Regions from separate parts of the Actinomadura sp. ATCC 39365 genome, predicted to be linked through region 3. Evidence: riboswitches for the same ligand, from Rfam matches in the RefSeq annotation. Region 3 holds a riboswitch; each other region holds the start of a gene.

Region 1 (4,204 bases), 660 kb from region 3:
GCGAGGGGGGTGGCGGGGTCGCCGTTGCGCTTGCCGCGGCCCTTGCCCTTGCCTCCGCCCTTGCCTCCGCCTTTGCCGCCCTTGCCCTTGCCGCGGCCTTTGCCGCCCTTGCCCGGGTCGTCCGTGTGCTCGTCGGGGTTCTCGGGGCCCTTCCCGGAGCCGTCCGAGCCCTCGGCGGCGGGGGCGCCGGCGCGGGTCGCGTGGGGGCGGTCGTCGGGGGTGGGGGGCTGGGGGTGACGGGGGTCCTCGGTGTCGGGGTCGGCGTCCGCGTCGGGGCGGGCGTCCGGGTCGTCCGGGTCGTCCGGGTCGTCGGGGTGTCCCGGGGATTCCGGGGGCTCGTTCGTGCCGGACGGCTCCGGCGGTCCACCGTCGCCGGGCCGGTCACCGCCGTCGTCCCTGACGGCCACACCGCCGCCGTGCGCCGCCGCGACCGCCGTGCCGGGCTCGTCGGCCCCTCCGGCGACCGCTCCGGCGGGCTCGTCCCCTTCCCGGGGCGGGTCGTTCCGCTCGCTCATCTGCCTCCCCTTCACGCGAGCTGCTCTCGTACGTACTCGCGCCACCGTGCCGCCAGCGTCTCGGCGGTGAGCCCCACGGAGGCGAGCGCCTGATCGACGCCGGCCACGCGGGCATCACGGTAGAGCCGTACCAGGGTCCCGTCACCGAACCGGTCTGCGAGGAAGCGACACGCCATCCAGGCCTCCTGGTACGCCCGCGCGAGCCGTCCTGGATCGGCGGCCGTGGGGGCGAAAGCCGCAGGTCCGGGCAACTCGCTCGGCAGCCGGCCGGCCCGTACGTCGGCGGCGAGTTCGGCGGCGGCCGTCCCGACGGGGAGCCCGGCGTCGCGGTAGGCCACGTAGTCGGCGAACCCCTCGTAGAGCCAGACGGGCAGCCGGTCGGTGCCCGCGGCGACGTGGGTGAGCTCATGGGTGAGGACGACGTCGCGTCCCGTGGGGGTGAGCCGCGCGAAGGAGCCCGGCACGATGATCACCCTGGCGCCGTCGGCCACCGCGGCCAACCCGTCCAGCGGGCCCGTGCCCGCCAGCCCGGCCGCCTCGGCGTCGGAGTCCGGCACGACGACCAGCGCGCGTACCGGCCGGCCGAGCACCGCGGACACCCGCCGTCCGGCGAGGTCCGCCCGGCGGGCGAGGTCGGCGAGCACGCCGGGGTCGGCGCGGTGCCCCACGACCACGGACCGCGCGCCGCGGGCCACCTGACCGCCGTCGCCCCACAACCCGCGCGCCCCGGCGGGCAGGACGGCGGCGGGCGGCGCGTCGGCGACCACGAGAACCGCCGTCGACAGCAGCAGCACCGAAAGGAGCAGACGCGGACCACGGAGGGACGGACGCACCTGCGAGGACACGGCCCGATGCTAGTCGGCCCAGGACGCTCCCGGCCCTTTCACGAGGCCGGCCCCTTCGCCAGACCGGTCCCTTCAGGAGGCCGGTCCCTTCACGAGGCCGGGCATGCGACAGGCCCCGGCCCGGACCGGGGATGGTCCGGGCGGGGCCCGTTGTCACGCGCCGGGACGCACCGCGCCGACGAACGACGACTTCCGCCATCCGCCCAGTTTGTCGATGCGCACCCGTTCGCCGGTCCGCGGCGAATGGACCATCTTGCCGTGGCCGACATACATGCCGACGTGGCCCAGCCCGTTGAAGAACATCAGGTCGCCCGGCTTGAGATTGCGCCAGGAGACCTTGCGCTCGATGCGGGCGAACTGGCTGTTCGTCACGCGCGGGAGTCGCACTCCGGCCTTCTTCCAGGCGTACTGGACGAGTCCGGAGCAGTCGAACGCACCAGGGCCCGTGGCCCCGTACCGGTACGGGTCGCCGACCTGATGCTTGGCGACGGCGACGGCCCTGCGGGCCTTCGACGCCTGCCGCGCGGCCTTCGCCGACTTGGCGGACCTGGCGGTCTTCGCCGACTTGGCCGACTTCGCAGTGGCCGCCTTGGCGGTGCTGGACACCGCGGTGAGCCTGGCGGCCGATTCGCTCACCGTCTGCGCCTCGGCCGGCACGGCATGGAGAGCCGCACCTCCGGCCGTCACGGTCATCGTGAGTGCGACGCCCCTCAGGGCAAGACGGGACAGACGGGGGTTATGCAGGGAGGTAGACAGGATTTCTCCTTGTGTCTTCCACGAACGCCTACCGGGTTAGCTGACGGATTCGGGCCTGGAAGTCGCCCTACGGCGCGATGACGCGCCGATTCACCCCTGATCCCGGGGGATTACGGGATCTTTGGGTCCCCGGCTCCGTGCCTCCTGGCTGCACGGACTCGGCAGGTCGCCGCCCGATGGTTGTCTCTGCATAGGGATATCGGCGGCGACCGATGGATTTTCATCTGGTCCGCATCGGGGGTTCCGATGTCGATCCGCGGTGCGCATGGCTTGCTGACCGCGACGCCAGAAACTACGCGGAGGGGTCAAGATTTGGCAAAGGGAGACACCGGCTGTAAAGATCAGATAAAGGTGGGAGTAAAGGGGGAAATCCCTGCTGGAGCAGCGGGTTCCGTTACCACTTTGTGACCCTTCTCACACTTCGCGGCACACCCGATTGTCAGGACTCTTTCGCCCCGTTTGTCCCTTTCACCCCAGGGGCCGCGGACAGCCCGAAGCCGCCCGCGATTCCGGTCGCCGGGCGGTCAGGGGGCGGGTCAGGGGCGGATGGCTCCGACCAGGGGGCGGCGGTAGTCGGCGAGGCGGACGACCTTCACGACGTCGCCCGTCTGCGGCGCGTGGACGATCTTGCCTCCGCCCGCGTAGATGCTGACGTGCCCGAGCCCCTCGCTGAAGATGAGGTCCCCCGGCTGGAGGTCCTTGATGTCCACCTTCCGGCCGGCGCCCCAGGCCCACTGCTGCCACGTCGTACGCGGCAGCGTGACACCGGCCGCGCGCCAGGCGGCCTGGGTCAGCCCTGAGCAGTCGTAGCCGCGCGGGCCCGTGCCCCCGTAGATGTACGGCTTGCCGACCTGGGCGAAGGCGAACTGCAGGACGGCGGCCGCGCTGCCCGAGGCGGGGCCGGTGTACTTGATGCCGGTGCTGTTGGGGTTGCCCGGGTTGTAGGCCCCCAGCTTGTCCAGGAGCTTCTTCTGCTGGCCGACCAGCTTCAGCACCTCGGCCCGCTCCCGCTGGACGGCGTCCCGCTCCTTGTCGGCGTCGGCCAGCGCGGTCTCGGCGTTGTCGCGCTCGGCCTTGAGGCCCTTGTTCTCGCGGTCGAAGGCGGCCAGCTTCTCCAGCCGCTCGCGCGAGAGCTGCCCGGCCATGGCCAGCCCGGCCAGCAGGTTCTCGGGGTTGTCGACCCCGACCATGCCGGGCAGGGAGGTGACGTCCCCGCCCATCTTGTACGAGTCCACCGCCGCCCTGATGATCTCGGCCCGCAGGTCGGCGACCGTCTGCAGCTTGCGCTTGTAGCGGTCGTTCAGCGTGGTGTAGGCGTCCTTGGCCTTCTTGTAGTTCTCGGTCGCCGTGTTGTACCGGTCGACGACCTTGTCGGCCTTGTCGTTGAGCTTCTCGAGCTTGGCCTTGGCCTGTTTGAGAGTGGGCTTGGGATCAGCGAGCGCCGCACCCATCGGGACCGTCATCAGTCCGATCGCGAGACCCGCGGCCACCGTCACCCGGCCAAACCTCACAGCGTCGCCTCCCAGGGATTACACCTGGGGCGAAATAGTACAGAAGTGGCGGGTGGGGTCTCGCCAATAGTGCTAATTCGTAACTTATGCGCGGCCCAGCCGGCGCAGCAGCAGACCGGACGGAACCGGTCTGGCGCCCATGCGGCGGACGGACTCGGCCACCTCGCGGTCGGAGGAGACGACGGCGATGGCCCGGCCGGGCGGCTCGGCCCGGACGAGCTGGCGGATGAGGTCGTCGGCGATCTCCCCCGGCGCGCTGAACAGCACCCGCACCCCGCGCGGCGCCACCACCTGCACCGGCGCGTTGAGCTCGGCGCCGTCGAAGACCACCGTCACCTCGACCCGGGTCTGGGCGACCAGCCCGCCGAGGCCGGTCATCAGCCGGTTGCGCTGGTCGGCGAGGGTGAGCGTGCCGTAGCCGGTCTTCGTGACGTTGTAGCCGTCGATGATCAGATGGACCTGCGGCAGCGCCAGGAGCTGGTCGAGCAGCTGCGGGTCGTCGTCGGCCAGGGCCCGCGCGGGCACGCCGCGCACCCCCGGACGCTCGCCGGTGCTGGCCGCGACAGAGTCGGCGGGC
Region 2 (4,204 bases), 6.2 Mb from region 3:
CCGCCAGCAGCTGGGTCGGGTGCCCGCCCGGCGCGGTGGCCAGCGTGCCGGCACTGCGCAGGTCGGCCACGTCGTCGTTCTCGGCGGCCAGGCGCCGCTGCCCGGCGAGGAGCTGCGGGAGGCAGAACATGTCGAGCTCGGTGGTGACCCCGTACCGCAGGGCCTGGGCCAGGCTGCCGTCGAACACGTGGGTGTGCGCGTCGATCAGGCCGGGCAGCAGCGTCCGGCCCGTGCCGTCCACCTCGGCATCGGCCGGGTGGTCCGCGCCGGTGCCGACAGCGGCGATGAGACCGTCCTCGATCAGCACGTCGGCGGTCGCGATGGTGTGCTCGCCGTCGAACACCCTGACGTCGCGGATCAATGTACGCATCGAAGCTCTCCCTTGTGAGTCGTGACGCCACCACAGAGGGGCAACCGTCCGGGAACTGTGACATGAGTGGCATAGATCACGCTTGATGCGGTCATGTCACAATCGCCGCGCGACGGGACTCTTCGGTTGCGACAGATGAGGAGGCACGCCATGACACCGACCCCGCGGCACCCGGCCGACGCCGCCACCGAGCAGTTCCTCGGCTACCGCGAACTGCTGTTCTCCGTGGTCTACAACATGCTCGGCAGCGTCGCCGACACCGAGGACGTGCTGCAGGAGGTGTGGCTGGCCTGGTCGGCCAGGCACCGCAGGCCGGACGCCGGAACCGTGGAGAACGTCCGGGCCTATCTGGTGCGGATCGCGGTGAACCAGGCGCTGGCCCGGCGGGTGGACCTGAGCCGCCGCCAGGAGACCTACGTCGGCGCCTGGCTGCCGGAACCGCTGGTCACGGCCTCGGACAACGCCGGAGGCGCCGCCGGGAGCGGGGAGTCGTTGTCGATGGCGGTGCTGGTCGTGCTGGAGACCCTGTCACCGCTGGAACGAGCGGTCTTCGTGCTGCACGAGGTGTTCGGCTTCAGCCATCCGGAGACGGCCGACATCCTCGGGCGTACGCCGGCGGCGGTCCGGCAGCTCGCGGCCCGTGCGCGCCGCCACGTCCATGCTCGCCGTCCTCGTCACCGGACCGAACCCGACGTCCACGCCGAGGTGACCGAACGGTTCGCCGCGGCCGCCCTCGGCGGTGACCTGCGCGCGCTGCTGGAGGTGCTGGCGCCGGACGTGACCTTGTGGACCGACGGCGGCGGCAAGGGACCCGCCACCAGCCTGCACCCGGTCCACGGCCGGGACCGGGTGGCCGCGCTGTTCATGTCCGTCGCCGCGACGCTGACCCCGGGCGCGGTGGACCTCCGCTACCGGTGGGTGGCCGGCGACCCGTGCGCGCTCGTCTTCTCCGGTGACGGCCCGCTGGCCGTGGTCGTCGTCGACCTCACGCCCGAGGGCGACCGGATCGCCGCCGTCTACTCGGTCACCAACCCCGACAAGCTCACCGGCGTCCGCTGAGCCGCCGGACGCGGCTAGTTCATCGAGATGTGCACGTGGTCGTAGTGGTTCTCGGTGATGCTGCCGCGGTCGGACATCGAGCGCCAGCCCGAGCCCTGGTTGATGCGCTGCTTCCAGATCACGTACTTGACGCCCAGCTTGGCCTTGTTCTTCAGCGCCCAGTCGGCCAGGCGGTCGCCGAGGGCGTTGTTGACGGCGCTCGGCATGGTGCCGCCCGTGCTCATCATGAAGTCGCAGGCCCGGCCGAGCGGGTGCTCGCCGCTGGAGCCGGACCGGAAGCAGCCCACCTCGTACGGCAGCGAGAAGTTCTTCCGCACCTGCGCCCGCATCAGCTGGGTGCGCGGCGTGATGTTGTCCGAGCCGGACGGCAGCTCGGGCGCCCAGCTCCCGTCGGACTTCTTGCCCGGCCCGAACGGGACAAGGTCCTGGAGTTTCTTCTTGATGTCGTCGATGACGTCCTGGGCGTCGTCGCGCTGCTCGGCCACCTCCGCCGTGCCCGCCTTGAGCTCCGTCGCGAGCGCGGCGGCGGCCGTGGCGGCCTTCTTCTGGTCGTCGCGGGCCTTGGCCACGCTGTCGACGACCGCCTGCTGCTCGGCGGTGAGCTGTTCGAGCACGGCCGCGCCGCCGCCGTCCGGGGTCATCATGAACGCCGGCAGGGAGGTGTCGCCGTTCTGGTAGCGCAGCCGGGCGATCTCGGCGACCCGCTGCTCGGCCGTGGCCACCGCCTGCTCGGCGGCGGTGAGCCGCTGCTGGGCCGCGGTGGCGGCCTGCTGGGCCTTGGCCAGCTCGACGCGCTTGAGGTTGTACGTCTCGATCAGCTTGTCGACCTTGCGGTTGAGCTGCTTGAGCTGGGCCCGCAGCTGCGCCTCCGACGGCTTGGGCGCGGCCGAGACGGCGGCTGACGCGGCGGCCGGATGGACGAGCAGGGCGGTGGCGGTGATGAGACCGACGGCAAGACTCGCGGGGGACGAAGCCGCCACGTGGTTGTTCCTCTCCCTCTGCCGGCCGGGTTAGCTGACGGGTTCGGGCACGGGAGCAGTCCCTACCACTTGCGCGGATTCACCCCGGATGCGATGGGTCCCCGGCTCCCGGGCAACACGCCCGGGATTAGGCGTACAACGGCCGTTATGGCCGATGTCTAACGGGATATTAGTGGTAGATCACGAGTCATGCGACTTTAATGAGAAACCAATTAGTGATCAATCCGTGATCGCAACATGCGTGCCGCCTCCTCCGGCAGCACGTCGTTGACGAAGGCGCCCATGGCCGACTCCGAGCCCGCCAGGTACTTCAGCTTCCCTGGCGCCCGCCTGATGCTGAACAGCTCCAGGTGCAGGTAGGCCAGCTCGCGGCCGTACCGCACCGGCGCCTGGTGCCAGGCCGAGATGTACGGCATCGCCACCCCGAACAGCGCGTCGAGCGCCCGCAGCACCGAGGTGTACAGCGATGCGAACGCGGCCCGCTCCTCCTCCGACAGCGCCGCCAGGTCGGGCACCTGCCGGTGCGGATACACGTGCACCTCGAACGGCCAGCGCGCGGCGGCCGGCACGAACGCCGTCCAGAGCTCGTTGGCGGCCACCACCCGGGTGCCGGCGGCCCGCTCGGCGGCCAGCACGTCGGCGAACAGGTTGCCGCCCGTGTGCCGCGAGGCGGCCCCGAGCTGGAGCTTGGTGCGCGGGGTCACGTAGGGGTAGGCGTAGATCTGCCCGTGCGGGTGGGGGAGCGTGATGCCGATCTCCTCACCCCTGTTCTCGAAGCAGAACACCTGCTCGACGCCCTCGATGCCGGACAGCTCGGCCGTCCGGTCGGCCCACGCCTCCATGACCAGCCTGACCTGGGCGTTGGAGAGCCTGGAGAAGGAGGAGGAGTGGTCGGAGGTGAAACAGACCACCTCACACCGCCCGACACCCGGCCGCACCTCACTCAGGCCGCCGACATCCCCATAAGTCCCAAAATTTCCGGAGAAAGAGGGGAAGCGGTTCTCGAACACCACCACGTCATAGTCGTGGGCCGGGATCTCCGACGCCCGAGTGTCGGACGACGGGCACAACGGGCACTCGTCGGCCGGCGGCAGGAACGTCCGCGTCTGCCGGTGGCCGGCGATCGCGATCCACTCCTCGGTCAGCGGGTCGTAGCGCAGCTCGGAGGCCACCGGCCGCGGGTCGAGCGGCCGCCGGTCGATCGCGCTCCGGTCGGCGTCGTCGCGCCGGTCGAAGTAGATCAGCTCTCGGCCGTCTGCCAGGTGGGTGATGGTGCGCTTCAAGGCGTGCCCTCCGCGATGATCAGTTCTCCGGCCCGTTCGGCCAGCTCGGTGCGTGCTTCCTCGGGCAGCCCCGCGTCGCTGATGACCACGTCGGCCTCGGTCAGCTCGGCGATCGTGCTGATGCCGACCGTGTTCCATTTGGTGTGGTCGGCGGGGACCACCAGCCGGTGCGCCGCGGCCACCAGCTCCCTGTCGGTCTCGGACTCCAGCAGGTTGGGCGTGGTGAACCCGGCGCGCAGGCTCATGCCGTGCACCCCGAGGAAGAGCGTGTCCACGTGCAGGCGGCGGATCGCCGCCACCGCCACGGGGCCGACGAGCGCGTCGGAGGGCGTGCGCACGCCGCCGGTCAGCACGACCGTGCGGTCGGCGCGCGGGTTGCGGTGGAAGACCTCGGCGACGGGGATCGAGTTGGTGATCACGGTCAGCTCGGGCACCGTGACCAGGTGGTGGGCCAGCGCCCACGTGGTGGTGCCGGCGGAGAGCGCCACGGCGGTGCCCGGCCGTACGAGGGT
Region 3 (4,204 bases):
TTGATCCGGGCGGTCTCCTCGGTGAACGGCGGAACGGGCGGGCGTGTCATGAGATGTCCTCTCCGATCGAGAGAACGGTCGTTCTCCCGGGTTGTGCGATAGCGTAGAGAACGATCGTTCTCCGCGGCAAGCACCTGGAGGGGTGTCATGGATCACGAGCAGCGGTTGCTGGACGCCGCGGGCGACCTCTTCTACCGCCGCGGGGTGCAGGCGGTCGGCATGGACGAGATCCGGGCCGCCTCCGGCGTCTCGCTGAAACGCCTCTACCAGTGCTTCCCGTCGAAGGAGGCGCTGGTCGTGGCCTACCTGCGGCGACGCGACGAACGCTGGATGACCTCACTCACCGCGTACGTGGCCGACGCCGGCGACCGCATCCCGGCGGTCTTCACGTGGCTGGAACGCTGGTTCACCGAGGACGACTTCCGCGGCTGCGGGTTCGCCAACGCCTTCGCCGAGCTGGGCGCCGGTTCGGCGGACGTCCGTACCGCGGTGCGCGAGCACAAGGAGCGCCTGCGCGCCTACCTGCGCTCGCTCGCCGAGGAGGCCGGAGCCGGCGACCCCGCCCTGCTCGCCGAGCAGTTGCTCACCCTGATCGACGGCGCCACGGTGACCGCGATGATCTCGCAGCAGCCGGGCGCGGCCCGCTCGGCCGGGCAGGCCGCGGCGACCCTGGTCCACCGGCACCGGCGGCCCTGAACGCGAAAAGAGCGCACCCCCCGCGGGGAGTGCGCTCTTTTCGCGTCGCAGGATCAGGCGGCGTACGACGGGTAGCCGTAGCCGACGACCTGGGAGGTCGGGCGGACGCGCTGCTCGACCTTGCCGTTGCCGGTGTTGCCCTCGATCGTGGAGATCGTGCCGTCACCGTTGTCCTTGACGACGAAGCCGACGTGCTGGATGTCGTTCAGGCTCTTGCTGCCGCTCCAGGAGAAGAAGACGACGGCGCCCGGCTTGGCCTCGGTGCCCCAGCGGTCGTTGGCGGCGAACCACTTGGCGTGGCTCACGGTGTAGGCGTCCCAGCCGACCTGCGGGCGGGCGCCGGTCTGCTCGCCGACCCAGGAGACGAACATCGAGCACCAGGGGGCGTTCAGGTACATGGCGCGGTTGCCGCCGTCACGCGCGGCGGTCTCGGCGGCGCGCTGGGAGTCGGCGTACCACTTCTGGAACTTGGTACCGCCGCCGTTGGCGTCCTCGGAGGTGCCGACCTGGGCGCGGGCCGTCGCCAGCACCTGGGCGGCGGTGACGTTGACCTTGCCCTTGGCGCTCTCGTCGGCGGCGCGGTTCTGCGCGACGTGCGGCTGGGCGGCCACGCCGGCGACCTTGGCGGTCTGGGTGGCGGTGTGGGCGGTGGTGGTGTCGGCGTTCACTGCCGCGTGCGTGCCGAGCACGCCGGCGACGGCGGTCGCGCCGAGGGCGATCTTGGCGAGGTCGAGCTTGTAGGCACGGTGAAGACGGTGCTTGGCCATGAGGGTGTTACTCCTTGCGCTTCCGTGCCGCTTGCCGGGTTAGCTGACGGGTTCGGGCGGGAAGCTGCCCTACGGCACCACGGTGCCGATTCACCCCATTGGACACATGGGTCCCCGGTTCCGCGCACAGGCGGATTCAGCGGTCTCTTGGTCAGGCGAAAGGGCTGACGCATCGTCTTCCCGGGCCCGGGAAAGGGCCTGAAGGTATATGTGCGACGCCCGGATGCGGAGATGTCCGCATCGACTCTGTACAACACGGGTCGAGCTTGGGTAATTCCCAGGCAATGCCATCCCTACCTGGGACGACTCCCCGTTCGGCTGTGTACAAGCAAGCTACCCGGCGAGTAATTCCCAGGCAAATGGCGGCATTGAATTCGACGGTGCGTGGGAGAAACGCTACGCACCGAATCGGTTCACGCCACGTGCGCCTTTATCGCCACGCTCGTGAGGGCCAGCAACAATTCCAGATCGGGCTCCGCGTCGACCTGCACGGCGACCCAGGCGCGGTCGCGGCAGGCATGGACCTGGTCGCACGCCCGCAGGTACGGCTCCAGGCGGCCGATGGCGGGGGCGGTGAGCCGTACGTGGATCTCGTCCCGGCCGGCCAGGCGCAGGATCTCGGTTCCGTGTACGGCGAAGGTGACCTGCTGACCGGTGCCGCTGACGTTCAGCGACGGCCAGGACCGTAACTCCGCGACCGCGCGGACCACGTAGGGCCCGCGTCGCGTGGGCGTCCGCCGCCAGGCGGAGATTCCTGCCACGCTCCAATGCTGAGCCACGGCTCACCCCGCCGTCAGCCCCCGTTCCTGAACCGTTATCCCGTCGTGAACGGGCGCGTCCAGGGTCTGACCGGCACGATTACGGACACCTGACCGATGAGTATTGACGCTCCCCCAGGCAGAGGCTACCGTCGATTCACAACTTAAAGGAAACTTTCCTAATAGTTTCCCCAGAAGTCTCCCATCCCACTCCCCACACACCCCCCAACGGATGTCGGAGCGACATGAAACACACCATTCTGAGCAAGGTCCTGGCGGGAATGGCGGCATTGGCCCTGCCCCTCACCGCGGCCGTGGCCGCCCCAGCGCTCGCCTCCGCCAGCACGGTGGCGTACGCGGCGGCCTGGGCCCCGTGGACCGCCTACACGGCGGGCACGGTCGTCACCTACAACGGCGTCGACTACGTCTGCCTCCAGGCGCACACCTCCCAGCCCGGCTGGGAGCCGCCGAACGTGGCGGCGCTGTGGAAGGTCTCCGGTGGCGGCGGCAGCGACACGACCGCGCCGTCGGTGCCGGGCAACCTGCGCTCGACCGGCGTCACGGACACGAGCGTGGCCCTGGCCTGGAACGCCTCCACCGACAACGTGGCCGTGACCGGCTACGAGGTCTACCGCGGCGGCACTTTGGTCACCACCGTCACGGGCACCACGTACAACGACACCGGCCTCACCGCGAACACGGCCTACAGCTACACCGTGCGCGCGCGTGACGCGGCGGGCAACCGCTCGGCCAACAGCAACCAGATCTCCGCGACGACCACCGGCGGCGGTGGCGGCGACGACAAGACCCCGCCGTCGGTCCCCGGCAACCTGCGCTCGACCGGCGTCAGCAACAGCAGCGTCTCGCTGGCCTGGAACGCCTCCACCGACAACGTGGCGGTCACCGGCTACGAGATCTACCGCGGCGGCACCCTGGTCACCACCGTCACGGGCACCTCGCACACCGACACCGGCCTCAGCGCCAACACGTCGTACAACTACACCGTGCGCGCGCGTGACGCGGCGGGCAACCGCTCGGCCGACAGCAACCAGATCACCGCGACCACCACGGGCGGCGGCGGTGGCGGCGGCAACAAGGTGCTGGGCTACTTCGTCCAGTGGGGCATCTACCAGCGCGGCTACCACGTCAAGAACATCGACACCAGCGGCTCGGCGGCCAAGCTGACCCACATCAACTACGCGTTCGGCAACGTGCAGAACGGGCAGTGCACGATCGGCGACAGCTACGCCGACTACGACCGCTTCTACCAGGCGGGCGAGAGCGTCGACGGCGTCGCCGACACCTGGGACAACGGCGCGCTGCGCGGCAACTTCAACCAGCTGCGCAAGTTGAAGAAGAAGTACCCCAACCTGAAGGTGCTCTTCTCCTTCGGCGGCTGGACCTGGTCCGGCGGCTTCGGCCAGGCGGCGCAGAACCCGACGGCCTTCGCCGACTCCTGCTACAAGCTGGTGGAGGACCCCCGCTGGGCCGACGTCTTCGACGGCATCGACATCGACTGGGAGTACCCGAACGCCTGCGGCCTGACCTGTGACACCAGCGGCGCGGCGGCGTTCAAGAACGTGATGTCGGCGCTGCGCTCGCGCTTCGGCGCGAACAACCTCGTCACCGCGGCCATCACCGCCGACGGCAACGACGGCGGCAAGATCGACGCGGCCGACTACGGCGGCGCCGCCCAGTACGTCGACTGGTACAACGTCATGACGTACGACTTCTTCGGCGGCTGGGACGCGCAGGGCCCGACCGCCCCGCACTCGCCGCTCACCACCTGGGACAAGATCCCGGTCCCCGGCTTCTACACCGACAACGCCATCCAGAAGCTCAAGAGCAAGGGCGTCCCGGCCGCCAAGCTGCTGCTCGGCATCGGCTTCTACGGCCGCGGCTGGACCGGCGTGACCCAGGCCGCGCCCGGCGGCACGGCGACGGGCCCGGCGCCCGGCACGTACGAGCAGGGCATCGAGGACT

The links. A riboswitch is a leader RNA that binds a small molecule or an ion and turns the genes downstream of it on or off. The one in region 3 is predicted to bind cyclic di-AMP.
Region 1: it holds a riboswitch for cyclic di-AMP, as region 3 does, so the genes downstream of both, ACNF49_RS42955 (C40 family peptidase) here and ACNF49_RS45715 (CHAP domain-containing protein) in region 3, are expected to answer to the same signal.
Region 2: it holds a riboswitch for cyclic di-AMP, as region 3 does, so the genes downstream of both, ACNF49_RS16675 (coiled-coil domain-containing protein) here and ACNF49_RS45715 (CHAP domain-containing protein) in region 3, are expected to answer to the same signal.

Annotation. Positions count from the first base shown of each region.
Region 1 is NZ_CP184335.1:8,893,321-8,897,524, forward strand. It holds gene ACNF49_RS42945 (M48 family metallopeptidase) at 1-515, opposite strand, end outside; gene ACNF49_RS42950 (gluzincin family metallopeptidase) at 527-1,309, opposite strand; gene ACNF49_RS42955 (C40 family peptidase) at 1,514-1,996, opposite strand; cyclic di-AMP (ydaO/yuaA leader) riboswitch at 2,127-2,290, opposite strand; gene ACNF49_RS42960 (C40 family peptidase) at 2,653-3,579, opposite strand; gene ACNF49_RS42965 (NYN domain-containing protein) at 3,712-4,204, opposite strand, start outside.
Region 2 is NZ_CP184335.1:3,342,157-3,346,360, forward strand. It holds gene ACNF49_RS16665 (amidohydrolase family protein) at 1-370, opposite strand, end outside; gene sigJ (RNA polymerase sigma factor SigJ) at 521-1,429, shown strand; gene ACNF49_RS16675 (coiled-coil domain-containing protein) at 1,444-2,409, opposite strand; cyclic di-AMP (ydaO/yuaA leader) riboswitch at 2,415-2,553, opposite strand; gene galT (galactose-1-phosphate uridylyltransferase) at 2,622-3,692, opposite strand; gene ACNF49_RS16685 (DeoR/GlpR family DNA-binding transcription regulator) at 3,689-4,204, opposite strand, start outside.
Region 3 is NZ_CP184335.1:9,552,439-9,556,642, forward strand. It holds gene ACNF49_RS45705 (nuclear transport factor 2 family protein) at 1-50, opposite strand, end outside; gene ACNF49_RS45710 (TetR/AcrR family transcriptional regulator) at 148-696, shown strand; gene ACNF49_RS45715 (CHAP domain-containing protein) at 750-1,463, opposite strand; cyclic di-AMP (ydaO/yuaA leader) riboswitch at 1,477-1,615, opposite strand; gene ACNF49_RS45720 (luciferase domain-containing protein) at 1,877-2,224, opposite strand; gene ACNF49_RS45725 (glycosyl hydrolase family 18 protein) at 2,467-4,204, shown strand, end outside.